Regions from separate parts of the Sporosarcina sp. SG10008 genome, predicted to be linked through region 1. Evidence: riboswitches for the same ligand, from Rfam matches in the RefSeq annotation. Region 1 holds a riboswitch; the other holds the start of a gene.
What was found. Region 1 has a riboswitch for S-adenosylmethionine ahead of cysC (adenylyl-sulfate kinase). Riboswitches for the same ligand answer to the same signal wherever they lie in the genome.
Positions count from the first base shown of each region.

Region 2: it holds a riboswitch for S-adenosylmethionine, as region 1 does, so the genes downstream of both, ACGLYD_RS19725 (cyclase family protein) here and cysC (adenylyl-sulfate kinase) in region 1, are expected to answer to the same signal.

Region 1 covers NZ_CP172607.1:1,545,762-1,569,400, reverse strand. The annotation lists gene ACGLYD_RS07465 (assimilatory sulfite reductase (NADPH) flavoprotein subunit) at 1-1,366, opposite strand, end outside; gene ACGLYD_RS07460 (YezD family protein) at 1,511-1,657, opposite strand; gene ACGLYD_RS07455 (sirohydrochlorin chelatase) at 1,693-2,448, opposite strand; gene cobA (uroporphyrinogen-III C-methyltransferase) at 2,548-3,330, opposite strand; gene sat (sulfate adenylyltransferase) at 3,375-4,523, opposite strand; gene ACGLYD_RS07440 (phosphoadenylyl-sulfate reductase) at 4,524-5,252, opposite strand; gene cysC (adenylyl-sulfate kinase) at 5,513-6,112, opposite strand; SAM riboswitch class I at 6,336-6,436, opposite strand; gene ACGLYD_RS07430 (DMT family transporter) at 6,603-7,511, opposite strand; gene ACGLYD_RS07425 (TraB/GumN family protein) at 7,571-8,740, opposite strand; gene ACGLYD_RS07420 (amino acid ABC transporter ATP-binding protein) at 8,897-9,652, opposite strand; gene ACGLYD_RS07415 (amino acid ABC transporter permease) at 9,677-10,390, opposite strand; gene ACGLYD_RS07410 (amino acid ABC transporter permease) at 10,403-11,110, opposite strand; gene ACGLYD_RS07405 (transporter substrate-binding domain-containing protein) at 11,205-12,062, opposite strand; gene ACGLYD_RS07400 (acyl-CoA dehydrogenase family protein) at 12,095-13,270, opposite strand; gene ACGLYD_RS07395 (amino acid ABC transporter ATP-binding protein) at 13,777-14,520, opposite strand; gene ACGLYD_RS07390 (amino acid ABC transporter permease) at 14,564-15,220, opposite strand; gene ACGLYD_RS07385 (saccharopine dehydrogenase family protein) at 15,264-16,418, opposite strand; gene ACGLYD_RS07380 (transporter substrate-binding domain-containing protein) at 16,505-17,317, opposite strand; gene ACGLYD_RS07375 (GGDEF domain-containing protein) at 18,135-18,782, opposite strand; gene ACGLYD_RS07370 (HEAT repeat domain-containing protein) at 18,929-19,345, opposite strand; gene ACGLYD_RS07365 (ABC transporter permease) at 19,564-20,598, shown strand; gene ACGLYD_RS07360 (ABC transporter ATP-binding protein) at 20,600-21,277, shown strand; gene ACGLYD_RS07355 (nitric oxide synthase oxygenase) at 21,516-22,541, opposite strand; gene ACGLYD_RS07350 (hypothetical protein) at 23,029-23,232, opposite strand.
Region 2 covers NZ_CP172607.1:4,197,552-4,200,503, reverse strand. The annotation lists gene ACGLYD_RS19730 (5-methyltetrahydropteroyltriglutamate--homocysteine S-methyltransferase) at 1-786, opposite strand, end outside; gene ACGLYD_RS19725 (cyclase family protein) at 948-1,685, opposite strand; SAM riboswitch class I at 1,913-2,026, opposite strand; gene ACGLYD_RS19720 (acyl-CoA thioesterase) at 2,225-2,701, opposite strand; gene ACGLYD_RS19715 (hypothetical protein) at 2,805-2,952, shown strand, end outside.

The sequences.
Region 1 (23,639 bases):
ATTTAAAGTTCGAGTTACGCTGAACATATACCGGTAAATGATCTCCTGGTTGCGCACGTACAGCACATTCATCTGAACAGACACCAACCCGATCGCGACCATGTGCCTCATAACGAACAGTTCCAATCGTGAGATGAACTTCATCTGGATTTGCTTTTGAACTACTGGCAATTGAATATAAGCGCGCGGGTATTTTACGTAATATTGCGACAAAATTACTTAGAGTGACTTCCCATGGCGCAAAATCCCGTACTAGATCCAATAGATCACGACCATAGAGATAATCCCTGCATTCTTGGTCCTTTGCTGATTCCAAGAGTTCCTTTAATTCATTGTTAGCGGTAAATTGCACTGCTTTTTGTAGTAATGGTTTCGTCAATACAGTGATTTCAAAATTAGAAATCAACGCCTCGCGCAAGGGCTTAAGCTCCCCCTGGTTATTGACCTTCACTGCTTCGCTAGCATTCCAGCCCATCTCTGCAATCAAGGTATCTACTAATTCTGTATCATTTTCTGGAAAAATGCCTAAACTGTCTCCTGGTTCAAACTCAAGGTTCGATCCTTCAAGTGATAACTCAAGATGACGTGTTTCTTTGTTTGACCCACGGCCATTTAAATTCAAATTCTCTAGGATTTCAGCTTTAAATGGATTTGTTCTAGAATACTCCAACTGTTCCGTAACACCCTTGTTGACTGGTTGTTGGACCGTTGTAGAACTGCATCCTTGTTGCTCATTTAATGTGGCTAAAACATTCGTAAACCATTCCGCAGCAGATTCATCATAATCCAAGTCGCAATCCACACGTGGACTAAGCTGTTTTGCACCTAACTTCAGTAATCGTTCATCAAATTGCTTACCTGTCTGACAGAAAAACTCATAAGAACTATCTCCCAAAGACAGGATCGAATAGTGCAGATTATCCAATTGTGGCGCTCTTTTACCATGAAGAAATTCATAGAACGGCAATGCATTATCTGGTGGATCACCTTCACCATGTGTACTTACAATAAGTAGTAAGTTCTCAATTTTCTTAAGCGAATTCGGTTTGAATTCATTCATAGAAGCAAGCGTTACTTGAAACTCTTCTGCTTTTAAATTCTTCGTCAGTTTTTCAGCTAAAGCCTGCCCGTTACCAGTCTGAGATCCATAGAGAATTGTCACTTCTTTTGAGATGACTTCTATTTTTTTTGACGGAGCTTCCAGAACAGCCACGCTGCCTGAAGCGTTTGATTGCGTAGCTAATTGACTCGCACTCAGATAGCCTCCCAACCAGATTTGTTGTGTCTCCGTCAGTATTGGTAAAAGTTGATTTAGGAGTTCTACCTGCTCCTGATTAAAAGGACTGTTTATCACTTGAAGCGCCAAAATTTCCCACCCCGCAAAATTAGTATTTTACATATATATGCTGAGCACGCGAATACTTATATAAACTAAGCTGAGGTATCCTCAAGCGTCATATCGAATTCAAAAGAATTCTTTATTTCAACATACACAGCTATAAAAAGAGCATTATTTTAATCTAATTTTCTCATTTCTCTCTATTTGAACCACAACATTGTCTTGAATAACCAATGTGATAGAGCCATAATTCATCGTGCTCAGCATCTTTTTAACATTTTCAATAGTAAGTTCAAGATTTTGTTCCCGTTTCTCCATAGTCCCTTTCATCCTCTCAGACAAAATATCTTCATTTAAATAAGCTGACTGATTTGCTCTTTTTCAAGTAACTCATTCACCCGTTCTACAAGTACATCCTGGACATATTTGTGATAACCAAGATTTTCACAAAGAATAAGCTGCTGGTCATTAGGAGACTGTGTCACAATCTTTTTCTCAATGCCATTCATTAAAATACCTGTAAATAATAAGTACGGAATAATGAAAACTTGCTTTTGAGGTGCTTCCTGTAGTTGCAGTAATGCTTCATCGAAATGAGGATCTGCTCCGTAAAGAAAACAAACAGTTACTTTATTAAAGGCGTACTTGTCAGCAAGAAGCTGTGCAATTTCGTTTAAATCATGCTTAACTGTGGGATCACTACTCCCCCTGCCTACGATTAACACTTGAGCATCTTCTGCAATCGCTACTTTTTGTTCAACAACTCGGTCATATAAACTATCAACAATCTTCGGATGAATGCCAAATGCTTTTCCGTATGTAAATTCGATATCGGGATACATGATTTTTCCCACTTCGATTTCAAATGGAATATCTTCATTTGCATGCGCTGCGGTTAATAAAAGTATAGGTACAATGGCAATTTTAGTAGCTCCGCGTTCCACGCATTTCGTAATCCCTTCATCCACGCTTGGTGCCGCTAGTTCTAAAAAACAAATCTCTTGAATCGGAACATCGATCATTGCTTGACTGCTCTTAATAAACTGAATGGCTTCTTCGACACCTGCTTTAATTCGGCTACCGTGGCCCACATATAAAACTGCCTGCATGCTAATCCCTCCTCGTATCAAGTACGCCTCGGCGTACTAAGGTAACCTTTCTTTATTATTAAGCGGGGATTCTCACCCCTGCTGAAAGAAGTTAAACTGCTAGTATGCAGATACTTCTTTAATACTATTTTGGTTCAACTCTGTTTGTTCAAACCATTGAATCTTCTCTCGCAATTTCACAACTTCGCCGACAATGATCATACTTGGGTTTTTAATTTCAGAATCTCTCGCAATCTCTACAATGGTCGATAGTGTACCTGTAATCGTATACTGCGCTTCTGTCGTCCCCCAATGAACAAGTGCAACTGGCGTGTTTTCAGGTCGGCCATGCTTAGTCAGTTGCTCACAAATATAAGGTAAGTTTCCGACACCCATATAAATCGCTAATGTATCAATACCAACTGCAAGACTTTCCCAATGAATGGAATCGCTTTTTCCAGCACGCATATGGCCAGTTACAATCGCAAAACTAGAACTTAAATCACGATGCGTGACTGGGATTCCCGCATAAGCAGGAGCCGCAATTCCAGCAGTAATTCCTGGAACCACCTCAAAAGGGATTCCGTTGTCTGCAAGAACTTCTGCCTCTTCAGCACCTCTGCCAAAAACGAATGGATCTCCACCTTTTAAGCGTGTGACGATTTTTCCCTGCTTCGCATATTTCACTAAAAAGTGGTTAATCGTCTCCTGAATCATTGCATGGTAATTTGGGAGTTTTCCGCAATAAATTAAGTCCGCTCCCGGTTTTGCATAGGAGAGCAGCTCTTTATTAATTAAACGATCATACAAGATGACATCCGCTTGTTGAATACATTTCATCCCTTTAACGGTGATTAAATCAACATCTCCAGGTCCAGCTCCAACTATAAATACTTTTCCCATTCTCATCTCTCCTCTCACCGCTCAGTTCTACAATAAAATCATCGTTATGAATGAATCTCTTCTTTTTGCATTCCTGCAATTAATACTTCGATCACTTCCGGTCGGCTAAATGTCGATGGCAGTTGTTCTCCCTTACGAAGCATTTCTCTCACTTTTGTTCCCGACAAGATCACATGGTGACTGGCATCATGCGGACATGTTTTTGGTGTTGCCATGTTACCGCACTTATTGCAGTAAAAGCTATGTTCGAAAAATAATAACGTAATCCCAAGTTCTCCAAGCGTAAAGTTGCTAAAGATTTTCTGAGCATCATACGTACCGTAATAATTACCAACACCCGCATGATCACGACCGACGATAAAGTGTGTACAACCAAAATTCTTTCGAACCATCGCATGAAAAACGGCTTCTCTTGGTCCGGCATAGCGCATTGCCGCTGTAAACACACCTAAAAACACATGCTCTTTCGCATAATATTTTTCTAGTAAGACTTCATAGCTTTCCAGGCGCACATCTGCTGGAATATCATCTGATTTCGTTTCACCTACAAGGGGATTCAAAAATAATCCATCTACAATTTCCAATGCAGTCTTTTGAATATATTCATGTGCCCTATGAACTGGGTTTCTCGTTTGGAAACCGACGACTGTTTCCCAGCCTAGCTCTTGGAATTTCCCTCTTGTTTCAATCGGGTCATATAGGTACTCCGAAAACTCATTCAGCGGCCTTCGCTGAATCAGTGTGATGGTTCCACCCAGGTAGACATTAGGGCGCTCAAACAACTTCTTGACGCCTGGGTGCTCACGGTCTGTCGTTTGATAGACTAGTTTAGCTTCTTTTTCCTTATCTGGTGTGAAAATATCCGATACTTCGAGAACACCATAGACAACTCCATCTCTCACCAATTTCACAAATTTCCCAACAGCGATACCTTGTGCGTTCACCTCTGTCGTTGGCAATGTAATCGGAATTGTCCAAGGTACTCCAGTAGATAATCTCATTGTTGTAACAACAGAATTGTAGTCTACTTCTGTAAGAAATCCACTTAAAGGGCTATAAGCACCCGTACCAATCAAATCCAAGTCACTACTAGCAATTTCGTCTAATTCAACTGTTTCAGTTATTCCTTCGTATTGAAAACCAGGATTCCAGCGATTAATTAATGTACCACCATGCGGTTGACTCAAACTCATTTAAATTCCCCCATTTTCGTTAGCATTATGCAAGCCACACTCTGTCTTCGCCTGATTTGCCCAGCGCCCTGACCTCGACCCCGTCGTTGTATCCCCTTTGAATGTGCAGTGTGAACAACCGATACTGGGATAGCCTTGGTCATGGAGTGGATTATAAGGCAAATTATGTTTTTTTACATAATCCCAAATATCAATCCACGTCCAATGAATCAGCGGGCAAATTTTAACCGATTGAAAGGTTTCATCTTTGTTCACAAAGTTTGTCTGACTTCTTGATGGTGATTGTTCACGCCTAAGTCCTGATAACCAAGCGGTCGTACCGCTCATTGCTTCACGGAGTGGAATTACTTTCCTCATATGACAACAACGATCCGGCTGTCTTTCCCATAGTCGATCGCCATACTTGTCAGCTTGTTCCTCAACCGTTAAGCCGGGAGTCTTCATTTCAATTACAAGCTTTGGATAACGTTTCTTTACTTCATCGATTAAGGTATGCGTTTCTTGAAAATGAAATCCGGTTTCGAGAAAGACCACTTTAGCAGTTGGTTTTATTTGCGAGATTAAATCTATCATTACTATACCTTCAACCCCAAAACTACACGCATATACAAGTTCATCGTCGTATTCTCCGTAAGCCCATCGCAAGACGTTTAACGCACCTTTTGACTCGTCATCGATTGGAAAAACTTCACTAGTCTCAGCCCAAGATTTGTACGTCAACTTCGCCATACTAATCCCCCCTCTAAACTCAATAACTCTATTACATTATCTTTTTTTAAAAAAGGCGACTTTAATCTACTATTGATTAAAGTCGCCTCTAATTTTTTAGTCAGCGAATTGTTCGTATGTTCACGATTGTCCATTAGCTTCTTGATTTCCAGTCGGCATGTGATTAGCGTTTATACTAACTTTATTAATCCTATGTGTCAAGTAGGTTTAAATACATTCTATTCCTAAAACCCCAATATGTTACGCATTTAGTAATTTTTTTAGATATAGTTATTTTCTTTTAAATAAGAAACGATGGCTTTGACAGACTCTACAATATTTAATTGATTGGTATCAATGATTATTTCCGGGTTAACAGGTTCTTCATAAGGAGCATCAATTCCTGTAAAACCTTTAATTTCACCCAATCTTGCTTTCTTATAAAGCCCCTTCGGATCCCGTTCTTCACAAGTTTCTAAACTTGCCTTAACGTATATTTCGATAAACTCATCGGATTTGACAATTTCTCGCACCTGATCTCGATCTTCCTGATAAGGCGATATGAATGCTGTCAATGTGAATAAGCCAGCGTCGACCATTAGTTTTGAAACTTCACCGATTCTGCGAATATTTTCCGTCCGATCATTTGGACTAAACCCTAGATTCTTATTTAAACCGTGCCGGACATTATCTCCATCCAGTCGATAAGTATGAATGCCTTTCGCGTGTAACTTTGTTTCTAGCGCTACTGAAACTGTTGATTTCCCTGACCCTGATAGCCCAGTGAACCAAAGAATAGCACTCTTATGGCCCTTTAGTTCTTGACGTTTTTTTTTTGTTACCTCTGATTCATGCCAAACGATATTTGTAGACTCTGTCATTGTTTGCCCCCCTAAATCATTTGTTTCAGTTTAATTTTTATATACAAAAAAGACACCTTTTTCCGATTCAAATAATCGATTAGAAAGTTGCCTTTAGTTGTCTAATTAGCATGTATGAAATTGTTAAAATGATAAATGACTTACAACCTTTACAGTAAAGAAATAAAAAAACCACTTCTAAATAGAGCAAGAAGAGGTTAATAGAATCGAACACATATTACTCCTCTTATCTGCTAAACTTTCGTTTACTGGAATTGGCACAGTACTAAACAGTCTGTTGCCGAGGTTTCATCGGGCCAGTCCCTCAACCTCTCTAGATAAGATATAAACTATTAAGTTGAGACCAATACTACATTATCGAAAATTCAAAGTCAATGACTTATCAGAATTTATTTTCAATCATATCAGTTTAGTTGGAATTAAAGGCGATCTTCTTGCACATATAATAGGCACTTTAAACTACTTTTCAGTGCGCTAGGAAACATGTTAGTTAACTCTCACTTAACCTTTCGTTGTTCTCATCGGTTTTCTCTATTTCCTTTTCATAATTATTTTTCCAATTAACAAGAAAGATTCCTGCAAATATTAGTAATCCACCAAAAAGGATAGACCAGGTTAGTCTTTCATGGAGTAAAAACCATCCTGTGAGTACACCGAAGAATGGCGCTAAAAAAAGGAATGCACTAGTTCGTTCTTGATTACCTCTTTGGAGAAGATAAAACCAAATAGAAAACTGAATAATTGAGGCTGCAATGGTAAGCCATAACAAAATCAGGATAGATTGAGTAGTCATTTTAAAGAAAGTCTCTTCCAGTAGTAAGCTTCCCAGAAAGAGAATTAATCCACCAAAAAGCATTTGATAGGCTGTCATTACATACGTATCAAATTTGAAACCATGTATTTTTATCAATAGCGTAGCAATCGCCCATGAAACAGCCGACAAAAGCCCTAATATGGTACCGACTTTAAAGTCAAGATGTGAACCTAACGTGAGAAAAACCCCGATAAAACCTAACAGTACACCTATCCATTGCTGAATATGGTAACGCGATTTTAAAAAAAGCGTCCCAAAAACGACAACGAGTAAAGGATTCATAAACGTTAGGATAGACGTCTCTCCAGAAGTGATTGTACGCAGTGCCATAAATATACAGCCCATCACAAAAGCTGTTTGGAAAAGTCCAATTAGAACAATCCACACCCAGTCGATTGCTTTTACTGGATGTGGCTTGTTTAAGATTTTAACGATAGTTGCCATAATAATCCCTGCAAGCGTAAAACGCAGAGCGACTAATAGGAGTGGAGATGAATAGGCTAACCCTAACTTCCCTATTGTAAAAGAAGAACCCATTAGTCCAGTCGTCAAAATCACTAACAAGCAAAAACTGATTCGATTCATCCGATCCCCACCCCATTATTACTATAAAACGTTTAAAAGAAAATGCTGATCAATTGATTTCACTTTAAGTTTTCAAAGAATACACGGATAACGTCGGCTCCGCCTAAGAAGGTCCCCAACGTTCCTCCCAAGTTAGTCAAAACGATTACCAACAAGACCCGTGTCACCTTATTTGCCCAAAAACCTTTAATCGTAAAAACATCTGCAGAAAGCGTTTCAAAGTCACCAACACTTGGGCGGCGAAAAAATGCTTGAACAATTCCTGAAACCCAACCGGCCGCTATCAGTGGATGCAAGGTAGTAATAGGGGCTGATACAAAGGCCGCTAAAATGGCCAGCGGGTGTCCAAGAGCCACCGCAGCACCAATAGCTGACAGGCTACCTGTCCATAAGACCCAGCTTAACGCTTGATCGAAACCGGCAGATGGATTTGCGATAAAGGTGTAGGCGATAATTGATAATAGAAGAATCGGAATTGCCCATCCGCTAATTTTTGGGATTTTTGATTTTGGTGGTGTTTGCGCTAATGCGACTAAATCATGGTCATTATAGATTTCTTTTGTAATCCCTGGAACATGTGCTGCACCAATGACTGCAACGACCTTTTTACCTGGTGCATCTTTGATTTTCTGTGCTAAATACTGGTCTCTCTCATCGATTAAGGGCGTCTTTAACCTTGGAAATGATTCCGTAAAGTCAGTTAGAACGGCATTTAGCGTGTCCTTTGATTTCATTTTCTCCAATTCTTCTTCAGAAATCGTCTCTTTGCTGAAGATACTATAAAAAACCGACATCAGAAGCTGACTTTTCCCCTTAAGTCCAATATTCCCCCAAATTCGGGAAAAAGTAATTTGGATATTACGGTCAGCCAGCACCAAATTTGCACCGACTTCTTTTGCTGATTCAATCCCCTGAATCATTTCCTGTCCAGGTTTAATATCAAATTGCTTTGCCAAACGATTTTGAAAGGAGGATATTGCCAGATTCATTAAGAGCAATGTAGCTTTCTTCTCTTTAATCACCTTGAAAATATCCGTTTCTTTCCACTTATTACTATCCATTATAGATTGAAACCTTTGTTCATCCAATTCAATGCATACTGAATCGGGTCTTTCCTTGTCGATTACCTCTTTTACTTGTTCTGCACTTTGCTTGGAAACATGGGCAGTTCCAATAAGTATTAGTTCTCTACCGTCTAATTCTATTCTCGTAATGTTAGTTTCTTGCATTGACAAACTTCCTTTATGAACTTATTTCTTCTGAGCAACCTTAAGCCAAGGTTTACTAAAAAGACGGTCTAGTTATTATAATGAATCAGTTTGAATGAAATTTCAATTATCTTTCATTATTAATATAATGAAAGTCACCCTCATGGATAATGACTATTAAATATGATACGTAAAGACCTCGGGCAATACCCTTTTTAAAAATTTCTGTGTTCGTTCTTCCTTTGGATTTACAAAGATTTCATGGGGTGCTCCTTCCTCTACTACGACTCCCCCATCCATAAATATTACTTTGTTAGCTACATCCTTCGCAAAACCCATTTCATGTGTGACAACTAACATAGTTGTTCCTTCTTTCGCGATATTCTTCATAACTGTCAAAACTTCCCCGACTAATTCTGGATCCAATGCAGAAGTTGGTTCGTCAAATAAAATAATGTCTGGATTCAAAGCAACTGCTCTTGCAATGCCTACCCTTTGCTGCTGCCCTCCCGATAATTCACTGGGATATGCATTGTATTTATCCGATAGCCCCACTTTATCCAACGCTTTTTTCCCTATCTCAACCGCTTCTGCTGTCGGGATTTTTCTTCCGATAATAAGTCCTTCTGTAACGTTTTCTAAAGCTGTTTTATTATTGAACAAATTATTGTTTTGAAATACAAAAGCGATTTTCTGTCTAATCTGATGGATTTGTTTTTTGGATGCTGTTTTTAAATTCACGTCTATATCCCCAAAAATAGCACGGCCTTGATCCGCTTTTTCTAAAAAATTGATACATCTCAGTAATGTTGTCTTACCTGATCCACTTGGCCCCAGTATAACAACAACATCGCCTTTATCTATTGTTACGTCAACACCTTTTAAGATTTCAGTTTTACCGAATGACTTATGGATATCTCTAATTTCTAACATGCTTCGGATCCCTCCTTTTCATACTTAAACGACTGACGGTTTATATTTACTCAAACGTTTTTCATATAGTTTAAATGCGAATTCGACTGCACTGCATAACAGTAAATAGACAAGAAAGATATCGATATAGGCCTCAACATAATTGTAGCCTACGTTCGCTGCCACTTTTGCTTTCAGCGTAATTTCTTGTAATGACATTGCATACCCGAGAGATGTCGCTTTGATTAAGTTGACTGTCGCTGTACAGATATTCGGCATTGCAACGACCAATGCCTGTGGGATAATAATTCTTCTGTATGCTTGCACATTCGTTAGCCCCACTGATTGGGCAGCTTCCAACTGCCCCTTGTTCACCGTGCCTAGTGCAGAGCGAAAAACTTCAATCAGGACCGCTGTAGTGTTAAAAGTGAAGACAATGAATGCGTACCAAATTGGATTCACATCATACACATTCATCCCAATATTAAACTTTGTAAATAGTGAACTTAGCAATAAGGGGACACTACTATAGACGATGAAAATCTGAATGATAATTGGGGTTCCTCTGACAAAAGAAACGTATACTTGTGCAAAACGATGTAACACGGGAATTCGATTGATTCTTGTTAGTGCCAGTAAAAATCCTAACGGCAACGCAAAGAGCAAAGCTACAATTGTAATGAATAGCGCTATAGGAACACCTGATAATGCGATAAAAAATGTATCTACTAAAAACTTGTAATTTAATCCTTCAGACACTTTCTCACCCCCTTATGCAGTTTTCAATCCTTGTTTCCCCTTACTAAATACTTTCTCTAATTTTAAGAAGAACTGTTCAATTGCTATTGAAAGTATCCAGTAAATAATTGCTAATGCAAGAAATATTTCTAATGCATGTGCGTTATAGTTGCCCGCAATAATAAGATTTGCTTTTCCGACAACATCTATCAACCCGATTGTATAAGCTAACGATCCTTCTTGAAGTACTGCCAGCAAGCTGTTTCCAAAGTTCGGTAATGCGACTACAAAAGCTTGGGGAAATACGATTCGTCTATAAGCCTGTGAATTGCTTAGCCCAACACTTACTGCGGCCTCAAATTGTCCCTTGTCAATTGATTGAAAAGCTGAGCGCATGACCTCGGACATAGCCGCCGCAAATTGAAGTGTAAAAGTGATAATGACAAATACAGCTGTGTGTATATTGTTCAAATTCAGACCGACACGATCACCGATTGCAGGAAGTCCATAATATACTAAAAAAAGGAGTACGATAGAGGGTGTACACCTTAATATCGTTGTATAACCATTAGCTACCTTCCTTGCAAATTTACTTTTCCCTATTTTCGCCGCCGTTAAGATAAAGCCCAGGAACGTACCGAACAGGACGGAAAGACCTGCAACCAAAAATGTCATTTTTAAAAAAGGAATTAGTAGTGGGATGGACTCCCATATATATGATGCGTCAAAATACTTCTCCATGTATCCACCCCGCTTTCATTTTCAAATTGTAACCATTTGATTGACAAAGGCTGTTGAGCATATCGCACACCCAACAGCCTTTATATCTTTAGCGTTATCTCTCTACAGCATCCAACACTTCAAACAAATCTCTGCCGTAAAACGATGTGCTTAATTCACTTATCTTCTTTTCTTCTTTCAATTGTTTAACTGCTTGATCATAGGCATCCGCAAATTCCTGTTCTTTCTTATTGAATAAAGGCCATGTTTTTATGACTGCAAATTCATTGTAAACAACCTCGTCTGCCAGATTATGATACGGGCCATCTTCAGCAGTCACTTGCTTTTCAAAAGGACCCTCAATGATAACACCACCATCTACGCGACCTTCATTCACCCACTGAACAACGTCAACTGTGAAAGCATCTCCAGCTTTCAACTGCACTTTATTACCCGGATTTTCTTTGTTATATTCATCAATTACAGTGTATTGAGCATTATTAGCTGCAATAGGTGCCAACGAAAAGCCGGCAGAAGCGAAGTCTGATAGGGATTTGATATGTTCATTCTCTTTCTTAAGCACAAGACCCGCACTGCTTAAGCCGATAAATTCTTTCGGGAAGATAAATTTTTCTGTTCTTTCCTGTGTCCAAAATGCATTTTTAACCCCTACCTGGTATTTCCCTTGTTCGACACCCACAAGTAGGTCATCGCTTGTCGTTCCAACGTACTCAAATTCGTATTGTGGAAGTAATTCATCAACTAGTTTCATCACTTCAACATCATATCCAGTTGCATTTCCTTTTTCATCCAACCAGGACATTGGTTTTGAAGCTTGATCATAGGCGATTTTTACTTTTTGTATGTCTGAATCATTACCATCGGCCGCTTTACTTGAGTTACATCCAGCTAAAATAGTAGTTAATGCTAAACCAATTGCCGCAAGTTGAAACACACTTCTTCTTCTCATCATGAAATCCCCTTTTTCGCTTCAATCCAATATGCTTACATTTGGATAGCGTTTTTTATTGTATCTTGTTCAATTGCAGTCAGTGCCAATTTCTTAATTGTCATATCGTCCATAGGAGGATTGTGCAAACCTGCCCTGACATCCCGATAATAGCGCTGTAATGGATTCGTCCGTTGAAGACTTTTTGCACCTACAATTCTCATTGCTTTATCGACAATCGTAATGGCTGAATTCGTAATGGTGTGCTTGACAACAGCGACCTCATTTGTCAGATAGCCTCTTCGTGATTCATCATCATAGGCCTCCGCCACACTATAAATCAGATGCCTTGCCTGGGTTAATTCCAAATCAATTTCTCCTAGTAATTGTTGAACATTTGGCAATTGACTAATTGGTCCATTCAGGCTGTTAGGTGAATAATTATTTGCAAAATGCACAGCATAATCACGTGCTGCCTGTGCAATTCCTAGATAACATGCTGGGATGTGAAGAAGCCAACCACTAAACGGAGCGCCACTTGGCTTGTCAGGAAGTTCAACAAGTTTTGACTCTTCGACTTTGACATTATCGAGAACGAGATCGTGACTTCCAGTTCCTCTCATTGAAATGACGTCCCATGTATGATCAATTGTTAGTCCTTCTAAATCTTTGTGAAGCAGGAAGAATCCTACTTGTTGTTGTTCTTCAATCCACGCAGATGTTAGAAAATATGTTAATACTGGAGAAGCCGTTGTAAATGTTTTACGTCCCGATAATACCCATGAACCATCTTGTTTTACCGCATTTGTACCAGGACGTCCTCCCCGAGTTGGACTCCCTGTTTGTGCTTCACTCACAGAGCGGTTCACTAAAGCTCCATTCAGAACTTCCTTGGCAAAGAATTCAAGATTTTTATCATTCCATAACCCTTTTCCGAAAAGTTCTCCGACAACTCCGAGATTCCATCCGATGGAAAGTGCTGTATTTCCATCAAAACTCGCTAATGTTTCTTGAAGGAGTACCATATCGTACACCTTTAACCCTTCTCCGCCGTAAGCTGTTGGAATTGTACTACTCGTATAACCCATTTGGATTAACTCTTGAATGTTTTCCGTAGGGAAGATGGCTAACTCATCAGTTTGTGCTGACGTATTTTTGAAATTCATTTCTTTCTTATACAACTTCTCTAACCAAGTCTTTTGACGTTCTGTTTTGACAAATATGCTATTCACCATTTCTCCCCCTAATGTCTTCTAATGAAGCTAAGCTATCTTTTAATTAGTAGTTTATATTATGCTAATCATTCCGATAGGTTTCATCGGAATTTAACTAATAGTAAGCTACGAATAATTACTCTGTCAAGATAATTCGCTTTTTTATGAATTTACGATAAAAAATACCCCTTTCTAAATCGAAAGAGGTATTAGCTATTATATGGTTAAAAGATTACTTAACTAACAGCCTCATACACGATGCCAATTTAATCAGAAATACAGACATCTGTAATTAAATAATAGCCATTTTCATTGATTATAATATGATATTCTTTATTGCGCACTAACGGGCAGTAAGACCCCCCACTATGATTGATGATTAACTTCATTGCGCTCCTATTATTTCAGATTAAATGAAAGGCGAAAAGGTGTTTTCAACATATATGCATCAAGCGTTAATTTGTAATTTTTATAGACATAAAAACTACTTACAAGACTTTATGCCATAGAAGGAGGCGCTGCAATTATTCTACTTTTGACAAAAATCGTCTTGTCCTTTCCTCTTTTGGAGTTTGAAATATTTCTGCTGACGTTCCTTGCTCAACAATTAATCCTTCATCCATAAATACGATCCTATCGGCGACATCTTTCGCAAAGTTCATTTCATGTGTCACAATTATCATAGTCATTCCCTCTTGAGCCAAATCTTTAATAACTTGCAAAACTTCACGAACAAGTTCTGGGTCGAGAGCAGAAGTAGGTTCATCAAAGAGCATAACCAACGGATTCAATGCAAGCGACCTGGCGATTGCTACCCTTTGCTGTTGGCCACCCGACAGTTGGGCTGGATAATGATCACAACGGTCCCCAAGTCCAACTTTAATAAGCAATGCTTCCGCTAATTTCCTCGCCTCGACCGGTTTAGTTCCATGAATAATAATAGGTCCTTCCATTACATTTTCAATGGCGGTTTTATGAGGGAATAGATTGAACGACTGAAACACAAATCCTGTTTTTTTCCTTAATTCTCTTATTACTTTTTTTCGTTTGCGTTCTATTTTTCCACCTGCAAGCACTGTAAACTCACCAATTTCAATGATTCCATCGGATGGCTCCTCCAAGAAAGTTAAACAACGTAAAAAAGTTGATTTCCCAGATCCACTTGGCCCCATTATTACGACCACTTCACTCTTATTTATAGTTAGGTCGATTCCCTGCAAAACTTCATTCAATCCAAAGCTCTTTTTCAAATTGGTAATTTGAATAATACTCATGGTTTTCTCCTCACATTAGTATTTTCAAATATTTTATTTAACGAACTAAATAGTTGGATGTTTTAATCTCTAGTTTGTTTAATAGCGTTGTAAAGAAAGTTATGAGAACCCAATAAATTGCAGCGGCAATTAAATAAATCGTGAGGGGTTCAAATGTTTTTGCGATTATCAAGCTCGACATTTGTAATAATTCCGTTACAGTGATGACAGAGACAAGTGAAGTATCTTTAATAAGCACGATAAATGTGTTTGACAATGTGGGAATAGCAATTCGTAGACTCTGTGGTAGTATTATTCTCCTTAAGGCTTGAGAATAGGTCATTCCCATTGACATTGACGCTTCCATTTGCCCATTGTCCACAGCAAGTATTGATGCGCGAAAAGATTCAGACAGATAAGCACCTGCATTTAAACTTAAGGCTAAGATCCCCGATGATATCGGGTCTAAAGCAATTCCTACTTGCGGTAAACCATAATAGATAACAAAAATTTGCACAAGAAGTGGCGTTCCACGGATTATTGAAATGTAGGTACTAGCGATCCCATTTAAGATTTTAACTTTTACTATCCTTACGATTGCTGTGAAAAAACCAATAATGAGTGCAATTACTATTGATATAGCTGCCAAAAAAATGGTCATCAACGTAGCTTTAAGTAGAGATGGTAATGAATCAATAATGATTGTGGCGTCCATACATCCTCCCCCTGTCAGACAAGCTACTCAGTAAAACCATTGATTATACTATGGTTTCCTCTTTACGTTCAATTTCAATTCCTAAACTGGCCAACTCTTCAATAAATGGTTGAAACCGATCTTTGATGATTATGCTTTCTATTGGAACAACACCTGTCTCTGTTATTTTTTTCATAGCAATCCATTTGGCTGCCAATGAAGCAGGAATAGCAGTAGTTTTTGCCATTGAAGTGATATTCCGGCCATGATCATAGTAGTCAATCATTTCCCAAGTATACTTTGTGGACTTTCCACCTTTAACCCCGCTTACCTCAACCCTTACTACAGTAATATCTTCATTCGAATCTCCAACCATTTTTGTTGCTAGTATTTTTTCTGCTAATGCACGAGGCGTAGTTGTAATTCCATCAATTGTAATGGGATCGATATCTAAAAAACCTAATTCGCCTAAAACACTCATTTTCCCCCAATGTCCTGGATAGCGAACCGTTTTTTCATATAAATTTTTCACTTTATCTTTTAAAATGAACGCTGTGCTATGTGCATCTGTAATAACAGCTTCACAGACACCTACCGGATCTGGAAAAATAATCTTCTCTAGCCCTGAAAGAGGAGGCAGCTTTACAAGTTTTCCATCTTTAACGGCCATTGCAGGTTTTGTATAAAGACCTAATACGCTTTCAAGACGGAAAACTACTTGATACCATAGTGGTGGAACAGGATATCTTGGAATGCCACCGCAAGTCATGATTGCCTCTTCTGCTTCATCTAACATCTCAATACCTTGCGCAGCTAAAAAGTTTGTTATTCCGGGAGCAACACCACAGCCAGGGATGATGATTACACCTGCTTCTTGTGCTTCGTTATCCAATGCTATTTTTTCATTAAAGTTTGATCCGACAAGGTCCACTAGATGGCATTTTGCTTTTATTGCAGCTTTTACGGCTAATAAGCTCAAAGAGTGTGGTAGACATGCCACAGCTACGTCTACATCTTTTAGCACTTTTGCAATATCATCCTCAGTTTCTAACGTGGCCACTTTCCCTATCACTTTGGGATTATTGGCGATTTCTAAACACTTATCAATACTCCCTTGACTAACATCAACAGCTGTAATTGCATCAATACCAGTAAATTTAGCAATTTCACTAACTACTGTCGTACCTATCATTCCGGTTCCCAATATGGCAATATGCAAATTAATCTGCCCCCAATACTTGGTTTTTACATGTAATAAAACATAGAGCAATCAATATCTCCCCTTTGATCACTCTATGCTTACTTTTATTTGTCTAAAGGCTCTGTTCCAAACCATTTTTTATAAATATCATTATATGTTCCATCCTCTTTCATTTCACTCAATGCTTTATTTACTTCCGTAATAAAATCTTCGTTTCCCTTATTAACTGCCATCCCTATTTCATCTTTATTTACTATGTCACTTGTAATTTTTAATGGAAGGCTATTTTCTTTAATATTGTAGGCCATTAATAACTGGTCGTTGATAATGACATCCAACCTTTTATTCGTAAGGTCTTGAATATAGTCACTTACAGCTTTGTATAATTTCACGTCAGCACCTTCGACGCTATTCGCAACTTCTTCAAAAGTTGTTCCACCACCAACGCCGACTTTCTTGCCTTTAATGTCCTCAAGTTTTGTAATGTCATCGGTATCTTCACGAGTTATTAATACGGAACCAGTTATGACATACGGGTCAGTGAAATCAACGCTTTTTTTGCGTTCTTCCGTTACAGTCATCTGCCCAATGATGATATCAAATTTATCGGCCTTTAGACCGCCGATTAGTCCATCCCATTTTGTTGCAATAAAGTTGGCTTTGACGCCTAATTTATTGGCTATTTCATTGGAGATATCTACGTCAAAACCTTGAAACTCATCTTTGTCATTTAAAAAATTAAAGGGAGGATATGTGCCTTCGAAAGCGACATTCAATACTTTCGATTTTTCAATGCGATCCAACACGCCTTTTCCACTGCTTTCTTTTTCTTGCCCTTTTTCGTTATCTGTACCACAACCCACAATAATACCAATCATAAAAATCGTGATTAGTACCAAAATTAGAATCTTCTTCATTTCTTTTCCCCCTTCTATTTACATACTATTTTAATCTGTTTTCTCCATTTTTCATCAGATAAAACAGTTTAGTCTCATGTGAATTGAAAACGCTTACTAGCTTTCCATACACACTAGAATGGCAATAGAAACTAAAGAATCATACAACTAAAATACTGATAAAGTCACTGTTAATATAATCTATCCTGCCAATTTCCCCGTACTCAGTAGCGCAACTACCATCTTTCCTATTCCTTTATTATCGAACAAAGGTATTTGAAAGTCAATCTACATATCTAATAATTCAATAATTTCTGTAAATTAAACAAGTAAAAAGACATGGTTTTATATAGATTCATATCCTCAATAAATCGTTAAACATCGTTCGATGTAGGCAGTGAGTTTTTCAATTATTGTACAAGATAAAAGTCCAATTAAAATCGAGTTAGAGTAAGTCGTTAACTCCCGAGTTCTCACACCACCATCCGCACCGATCGGTATACAGCGGATCAATTAAAATCGATTACTCAATAATTCGTAACAAGTTAATAGACTTTTGAGCGCTTTGGAACTCCAATTATAGCAATTCCGATAAAAATTCCCGTGTGCTAAACAATGGGAGTTTGGACAGGTCTCTAACAAGAGAAATTCATCCTTTTTTCCTCTCGCCTCGTACTCAAACAAAGCCAATACTAAACATATGAGATATGAATATAAAAATACTCCTCCTTCTAATGTGCAAAAAACTTAGCACATCAGAAGGAGGAGTACAGACGTTACACCAGATCAATTAGAAAGAAATGACCGTATTTTAAGGGAATTAAGTGACCATTAATATTCATATAGCCACTTCTTTTCCTTTTGCCTTATACATCGCCCCATCTGCAATTTGTATCAACTCTTGAAAATCTTGCCCATCATCCGGATAAATCGAAAAGCCAAGAGATACTCCTACAGATGGGAATTCATCAAAGTTCTCATTTTCCAATTTTCGTTGAAATTCCTGTATATAATCTGACTCAAAATCATTAGTACTTGTAGGTACTAGAATCAAAAATTCATCTCCACCCCAACGTGCTACCCTATCACTCTTCTTAACAGACTTGTTTATAATATAGGCAAGATGGATCAATAGTTCATCACCTTTATGATGTCCATATGTATCGTTAATTTCTTTAAATTTGTTGAGGTCGATCATAATGACACCTAATTTTTGATCCTTGTTTCTAATTGTTCGTGTGATTTCCCGAAAATATTTTTCTACTGTTCGACGGTTGTAAGTATCCGTTAAAGGATCTTTTTCAGAGTAGTATTTTACTCGATCGAACTGCATTCCACACCACAAAGCAACCGATAAAAAGATGAATGTCAAAATAAAAAAGTTCGCTTTAAATGGAAGCTCCAAATATTGATGATAATAAAAATACCGTAGAATATTGAATAAACTAACTACTAACATCGCGATTATTCTACCACTATATTTCATGTTATTGACTCATCTCCATATTTCCTATAGGTATAATACACCACTAAAGAACTACCCGCGACTTAATATGACAATCAACACATACTGAAAAACGATTGCAGCTATTTTGCAATCGTTTTTCAGTATGTATATAACTTTGAAACGTTTTACTTTTTATTTGCCGTCTCCCAAACGTTTTCAAGCCATGCTTCAAATTCATCGCCTTTGTCACCTTCATAGGTATCATACAAATCAAGTCTCATATTTTTCAATTTTTCTTTGTACTCTTCGAACGAGTGATCTCTTGGCAAGCTTTTCTTAATTCGAAGGAAAACTTTGTTGGCATCTTTAATCAGTTCAAATCGATTTCGTGGTGGTAATTCAACATCTTCACCAAATTTCACAAGATTACGGTGAGAGGCTTCTACCACTTTATATACGGCATCGTTGTTCATTCTGTGTAAAAGTACATCGATAGTCCGTTTATGTTTCCATTGTCCTAATTCTTCAATAGCTTCTAAACGTAGTCTCCAATTCGATGCTCGGTTAACTGCCTTCCGTAATTCATCGTAATTTGGCGGCATTTCGTTTTTAATTCCATTAGTCAAGTGATCCAATCTCCTTCTATTTCAATATCCTGTTTAGTTAAGGGTAACGCTACATATTAAATACAATACCCTTCAATATGTATTGTACCATTATCTGCTGAACTACATACCTTTTTTCATGTAATCATCTGTTCATATTCCGTTCACCTAGTCAGATTATAGTTAAGTTATTAAGAAATACGGGGGGCGCAAAGATGAATATTGCATGGAAAGAAATTAAGAAGAATAAAACAAAATTTATTATTTTAGGATCAATCATTTTTCTCGTCAGCTTTTTAACATTTATCATCTCGGGGTTATCGAACGGTTTATCCCAAGATAACGCAGCGTTAATTAAAGATTTACCAGATGGTCAATTTTACATGAACGCTGATGCAAACGAAACATACAACCTTTCAAGAATAGATGAAAGCGTACAAACCACTGTTTTAAATGAACAAAAAGATGCAGCTGCACTCTCCATTCAGATGGGTTTTGTCAACGATATGGACGACAAGCAGTATAGTATAGCTTTCGTTACTTCAACAGATTCAAAATCGTTTGAATCTGTCGGTAAAGGAGAAGTCATCCTAGATCGTTCATTAGAAGATGAAGGGATTAAGGTTGGCGATATATTAACCAATAATCAGTTCAGTGGTGAATTTAAAGTAATGGGCTTTGTTGAACAAAAGAAATACAGCCATGCGCCTGTTGCTTTTATTAACATGGAAAACTATAAAGAAATTTACCGTGTCAATGAAATGCAATTGATTTTTGTACCAGGTACAGAACATGCACCAGTGGTGACGGGTTTACAATCATTTTCAAATAAAGAATTCCTCAATACAATTCCAAGTTACAGTGCAGAACAGATGTCACTTAATATGATCATTTGGTTTTTGGTTGCCATTAGCGGAATGTTGTTCGCAATATTCTTCTACATGATGAACGTTCAAAAGATTGGATTATATGGCATCTTAAAAGCACTTGGCGTTAAAACAAGCAGATTGTTCGGTATGATGTGGTACCAGATGATTTTCATCACCGTGATTGCACTTGGACTGTCAGTTGCTTTAAGCCAAGGCTTCTCTTTAATTGCACCTCAAGGAATGCCATTTAGTTTAACACTTGAAACAACTGTTCAATTATCGGTTGTATTCCTTATCATTGGCTTTATAGGGGCGACGCTGTCCGGTCTGCAAATTAAAAAAGTAGAACCATTGCAAGCTATCCAACAAGGAGAGGTTTAATATGACGATTTTCACAATTGATGAAGTTACAAAAACATTTACGAATGGTGAAGTGGACGAACAAGTATTAAAAGGGATTAATATTTCACTTCGAGAAGGTGAAATAACAGCATTAGTAGGCGCTTCAGGTTCTGGTAAAAGTACAATTCTTACAATAGCAGCGGGACTTCAAAGTGCAACGGACGGAAAAGTGCTATTTGAAGGTCAAAACATGACTGACATGAATCAGGATCAGATCAGAAAAATTAGAGCGAGCGAGTTCGGATTTGTCTTTCAATCCTCACACCTAGTCCCTTTTCTAACCGTAGAAGAACAATTATTGCTGATGCTTGACGTTTCTGAAACCAAGCTTAAAAAACGTGAACAAAAAGTGGAAGTCGAAAAAATCCTCAAATTGGTGGATATGAATCATCGAAAAGATGCCTACCCTGCTTCATTATCAGGGGGTGAAAAACAGCGTGTGGCAATTGCCCGTGCGATTATCCACAAACCGAAGATGTTGTTTGCAGATGAGCCGACAGCAAGCCTAGATTCTAAAAGATCGAAAGACGTCATGACATTGATCCGTGAGTTGACGAAAACATTGAACATTACAACGTTGATGGTAACTCATGATGAAGAAATGCTTTCTTTTGCGGATCATATCATTACAATGAAAGATGGATTGGTGTTATCTTAGAAAAATGCACCCTTGTATAACCGGGAAATTAAAAGTGATAAAACCGCTCAAATATTTTTTGCGAGATAGATTTCCATGAAAGTATAGTTAATTTTTTTCCTTACTATATCCTGAATAAAGATTGCCCGAAACAGCCATTCTCTTACATGGCTGTTTTTATTCTTATCTCATATATTTATGTTTTTCAAACAAGTGTGCAAATGGATACTCTTATTTTTTGCGGAAGTATAAAATCCTATTAGCTTTCACCCGGATTTTTCTGATGAAAGTAATTAGGTTTAACGACGTCATTGCTATAAGGTTTGTGAAAGACATGAGTCGTTGCAGGCGAAAGCGGTGGAATCAGCCAAGTCCAATTTCCTGTGATACCTCGCCCTACTGTACACTCATTTTTTTCAAAACTTTTAAATTGCTTGGCGGCAGTATGATGGTCGACTAACGTAACACCCGCTTTTTGATAAGAATTCAACACCGCAATATTTAGTTCTACTAACGCTTTATCCTTCCATAGTGAACGGTTTGATCTTGTATCCAGTCCCATCAACTCTGCAACTTTTGGGAGTAGATTATAACGATCTTCATCCGCCAAATTTCTCGCACCGATTTCGGTTCCCATATACCATCCATTAAATGGAGCGGTCGGATAGTTAATCCCACCAATCTCCAACCGCATATCCGAGATAATTGGCACCGCATACCATTTTATACCCAGTTCTTCAAAACACTCTAGTTGTGGATGGGTAATCGTCACTTCTTTTACTAGTTTTTTTGGTATTTCAATGATTCGGGGCGATTCTCCTTCCAATTGAAAGACAAGAGGAAGAACATCATAAGGAGTCCTCTCCCCTTTCCAACCTAACATTTCGCACATCCTCGTAAATTCAACTGATGTGGAATCTCCAATAATCTGTTCAGCCTCTTCATATCCTGCGTAGCGTATAAGCTGATGGTTCCATATTCGTATCGGATCAATTCCGCCATGTCGTGGTGGGAAAATCGTAATCGATGAACGAATTTTTCCGTCATTTGTCGCATATTCAATATGGTTCAATAATGCGCTGTACACATCTTCAGCGGTTTCTAATGCCCTCTCGTCAAACACTTGAAGCCTGTCCCAAAATAAACGTCCAATACAACGATTATTATTACGCCAAGCCATTCTAGCTCCATGTTGAAGTTCTTGCGAAGTATGGCTATACGTTCCAGTTTCATTTATTTCACTTCGCACTTCCTCTATTCGCTTCATCTGTTGCTCTGTTGTCATCCCAAGTTCTGCATAACATCTATGTATGAATTGCTCGGCTTCTAGATGTAATCTATGTTTTTCATTCTGTAAACTCAAAGTTCATCATCTCCAATATTGCCAGTATACCATTCAAAATGAGCTTGTTTCTTCTTCAATATAGCCAACTTTTCGAACTTTGTATTTTAATTAATGGAACACATAAATTACTAGATCTCCCCTGGACTTACACATGTGTTGATTAACCAAAATTCACCAAAAAGACTTACTCAAATATCAAGTACTCCGTGTATAGTTGCTTTTGGTTCGCTTTGAATTGAACCACTTCTATACCATTATCGAGATGCCTTGAATAATTCATCGAAAGCGGACCGGAAATGATCCAGTGAATATGGAGTTTTTCAATCCTTTATTACCTGCACGTAATTCAATAAAATGGTTAATCAACAGACGTTTTATTTCTCCAAAAAAAACGCAAACCAATAGGTAATCGGTTTGCGCTGTTACATTATGACCCCATTTTTCTACGGGCACTGCTAACTTTTTTTGCTTGTTGGCTTTGCATTTTTTTAGCAGATTGTGCTGGATTGCCTTTTGCGTTGTTATCAGCAGTTTGGTTCTTCTTCGCTTCTAACTGTTGTTGTATCACTTCTTTTAAGCTTATCTTTTTCTTTGGCGCTTCGTGTTCATTTGTTTCATTGTTTTCAGTCATTTAAAATCCTCCTTACTATTGAATAATGATTGATTTTACTTCTCTCTAGTATAACCGAAATTCGATGACTACTGGGGATTTTCTAAAATTAATTAAAAAACCTATAGTTTTTCTATTTTATCAGTCAATTCACATACGGAAATAGCATACGATTAGTCCCTAGACCATAATGCTTTCAATTTGAACAATAAAACCTAAATCATGACCTATATGATGACAAGAGTCCTTTTTTATATAGGAATGCAACGATTTTCCTTTCTAATAATAACTGTTTTTGCAAGTTCTTGAAAAGTGTTCAAAAGTAACCTCCACAAATTAATGAAAGATGAAAAAAATCACCGAACAATTGGCAAGCTCTCTCAAACAACAATCGTTGGTATTAAAATAAAGCCAGAGAATTAAATAAT
Region 2 (2,952 bases), 2.1 Mb from region 1:
GGGTGCAATCAGTGCGTAGCTTCCCTCAAACGCCCACGTCGATTGGTAATTTCCGCGACATAGGTGTGTTGTTACGAAAAGATCTTCAGGTTTATCTTCCAAAACGCCATTAATGACGCGTAGTGCCAAGTCGATTAGTTGTTCTCTTGAATAGGCTCCGTCGTTAAACGGGATATTCGGTGCAGAAAGCCCCGCGATATAGACATCATCCAACTGCAAGTAGCGTACACCAGCTTCGTAAAATGCTTTCAAAGCATCCTTGTATGCTTGAATAACATCGTTGGCAAATTCTTCAATGTCAGGATAAATCGTTTCATCACGAATTCCGATATTAAAGAGCTGATTCGGACTTGGAATCGTTTGTTTCGCAACGGCACGGCCGCCTACGATTTCATTAAACTCAACAAAGTCTTGAATGAATGGATGATTAGGGTCAAACGAAATCTTGCCTGTGTTTCGAACGTTATATCGTTCTGTTTCAATACCATCAAATACGTAGCCAGTCTCTGGCACATATCCTTCAATTCCGTTCAAATGCTCCAAGAAGTCTAAATGCCACCACGTACGTCTAAATTCACCGTCTGTTACAAGTTCCAAACCAACTTCAATTTGCTTATCAACAACCCGTTTAATTTCCTTTGTTTCTACTTCTCGTAATTGTTGTGCAGTAACTACGCCTTCTTTGAAGTCTTTGCGCGCTTTATGCAAATTATCTGGTCGTAGTAAACTTCCAACGTGATCCGCTCTGAATGGTGCTTGTGTTAGTGTTGTCGATTGATTTGTCATGGTATATTCCTTCTTTCTGTTTTAGGAGTAAATTACGGTTTTATTAGGTCAGGAGTGCAAATGAGCAAATCCTCTTTTTTTCTTATGGCTATTACGCGAATGAGCGGATTCTCTTGTTTTCTTACGATAGGAACGCAAATGAGCGGGCCCTTTTTCTTTTCTTACGGCAGGATCGCGAATGAGCGTACCGGGAATCCTGATGCTTTTTCCGGCTTCGGAACGATGTTAAAAATGACCGCGCCTTTTGAGGGCACTTTATCTAGGTTTGTTAATAGCTCAATTTGGTAGGTATCTTGTTCAAGAACATAATATTCGCCTAAAAGAGCTTGGTTCTTTTGAAAATCAATGGCTGAATCCGTATCGAAAGTTTCATGACCGACAGCCTTTACTTTTCTTTCATCAAATAAAAACTTCAAAGCAGCAAGGCCCCAACCCGGTATACGGTTATTCCCATCGGCATCTTTATTGCAAAATGCCTCATTATCCGGCCAGCGTTTGCCCCAATCTGTGCGTAATGCCACAAATGTACCTGCCTCAATTTGCCCGTGCTGAGCTTCAAACTTCAGAATATCTTCAACAGTTAATGTAAAATCATGGTTTGCATCAGATTCTTTCGATTTATCGATGACCACCAGCGGTAATACCAATTCTTTCAAACCCAATTCATCCAAGTATCTTGTATCACGAACGAAGTGAATTGGTGCATCAATATGTGTGCCGTACTGTCCCGCAAATTTAAAGCTCTGTGCGAAAAATCCATCATCGTGATCAAATAATGTTGTAAACTCTGCTGCATCAAATGCTGAAAAACGGGGTGAGTCAGGCCCGAAAGTATGTGTTAAATCGACCCATTCTTTCTTTTTTAATAAAGCAATTGCATTGATTAATTCATTTGACACAATAAGTCTCCCTTCATTTTTTGAAGGTAACTTTAGTCTCCAGAAGTAACAAAAGCGAAGGGCGCCCGCTTAGATGCGTCAGGCATAAGATGAAGATGCGTAGCGGCGTTCTTTGCCGCAGAGCAGCTTTAACTTATGACCCAAGCATCTGGCGCCCGGAGCCTAGACGAAACAAAAAACCACTTCTAAATTCCAAGAAGAGGTTTTGGCGAATTCGCTATTTGCTCTTCTCATCTCCAAGCAGTAAGCATTACACTTACGCTTCTGGAATTAGCACAGTACTTTAAAAGTCTGTTGCTGAGGTATCATCGGGCCAGTCCCTACACCTCTCTGGATAAGAAAGTTACGTATTTAGTTGTTAATGAGTACAATACAGTCTTCCGAATAGATTGTCAATACACAAAACATGAATTATTTAGATTATACTCGTTTTTACAATGAAACATTTTATGTGAAAAGTAGAAATGGCATTGAAATGATACGCGACACAATGTAAAAAAACCCATAACTTGCCGTGGGCTTTTTCCATAACAAATTATTTAATGTTTCATCTCACTCCGCAATTTCCGATGTTCACGGCGTGCGGGGCCTGTTTCAAATAGACTCTTTTCAGCCTCTGTTTCCGGATAAATGCCCGGCACAGGAGTAGGCTTGTTATTTTCATCCATGGCAACCATCGTTAGGAAGGATTCGGTTGTTAGTTTTGTTTCGCCTGTAAGCAGGTTCATTGAATGGACCGATACAAATACTTCCATCGATGTACGGCCAGTTGACGTGACAATTGCCTCAAGTTCAAGTACATCTCCTACACGCGCCGACGATACAAAATCGACTGAATCGATTGAAGCAGTTACAACCGCTGTTTTTGAATGTTTCATTGCCGTGATATCAGCGATTTCATCTATATACGCGAGAACTTTTCCGCCGAAAATTGTCTGCAGATGATTGGTATCTGGCGGCAATACTAGCTTCGTCTGGATTGTTCGTGATTGGCCCATTGGTCTTTTTTCTTGCATACGACAAACTCCTTTGTAGTAGAACATATTCAATTTGTGATAAAAGGAAACTTTTCCATCAATCATTCCGTATATATAGTATACACATACTGGGGGAAGATTAATGCTGAAATTTATTGATAAATACTATGAAAAAATCACCTGGTCGATTATATTACTTGGACTTATTTTATTGTTTGTAGCAAATGACTATCTATCACTCGTTTTATTTTTATATCTACTTATAAGAGCTTTAAAATCTAGGGATTCCA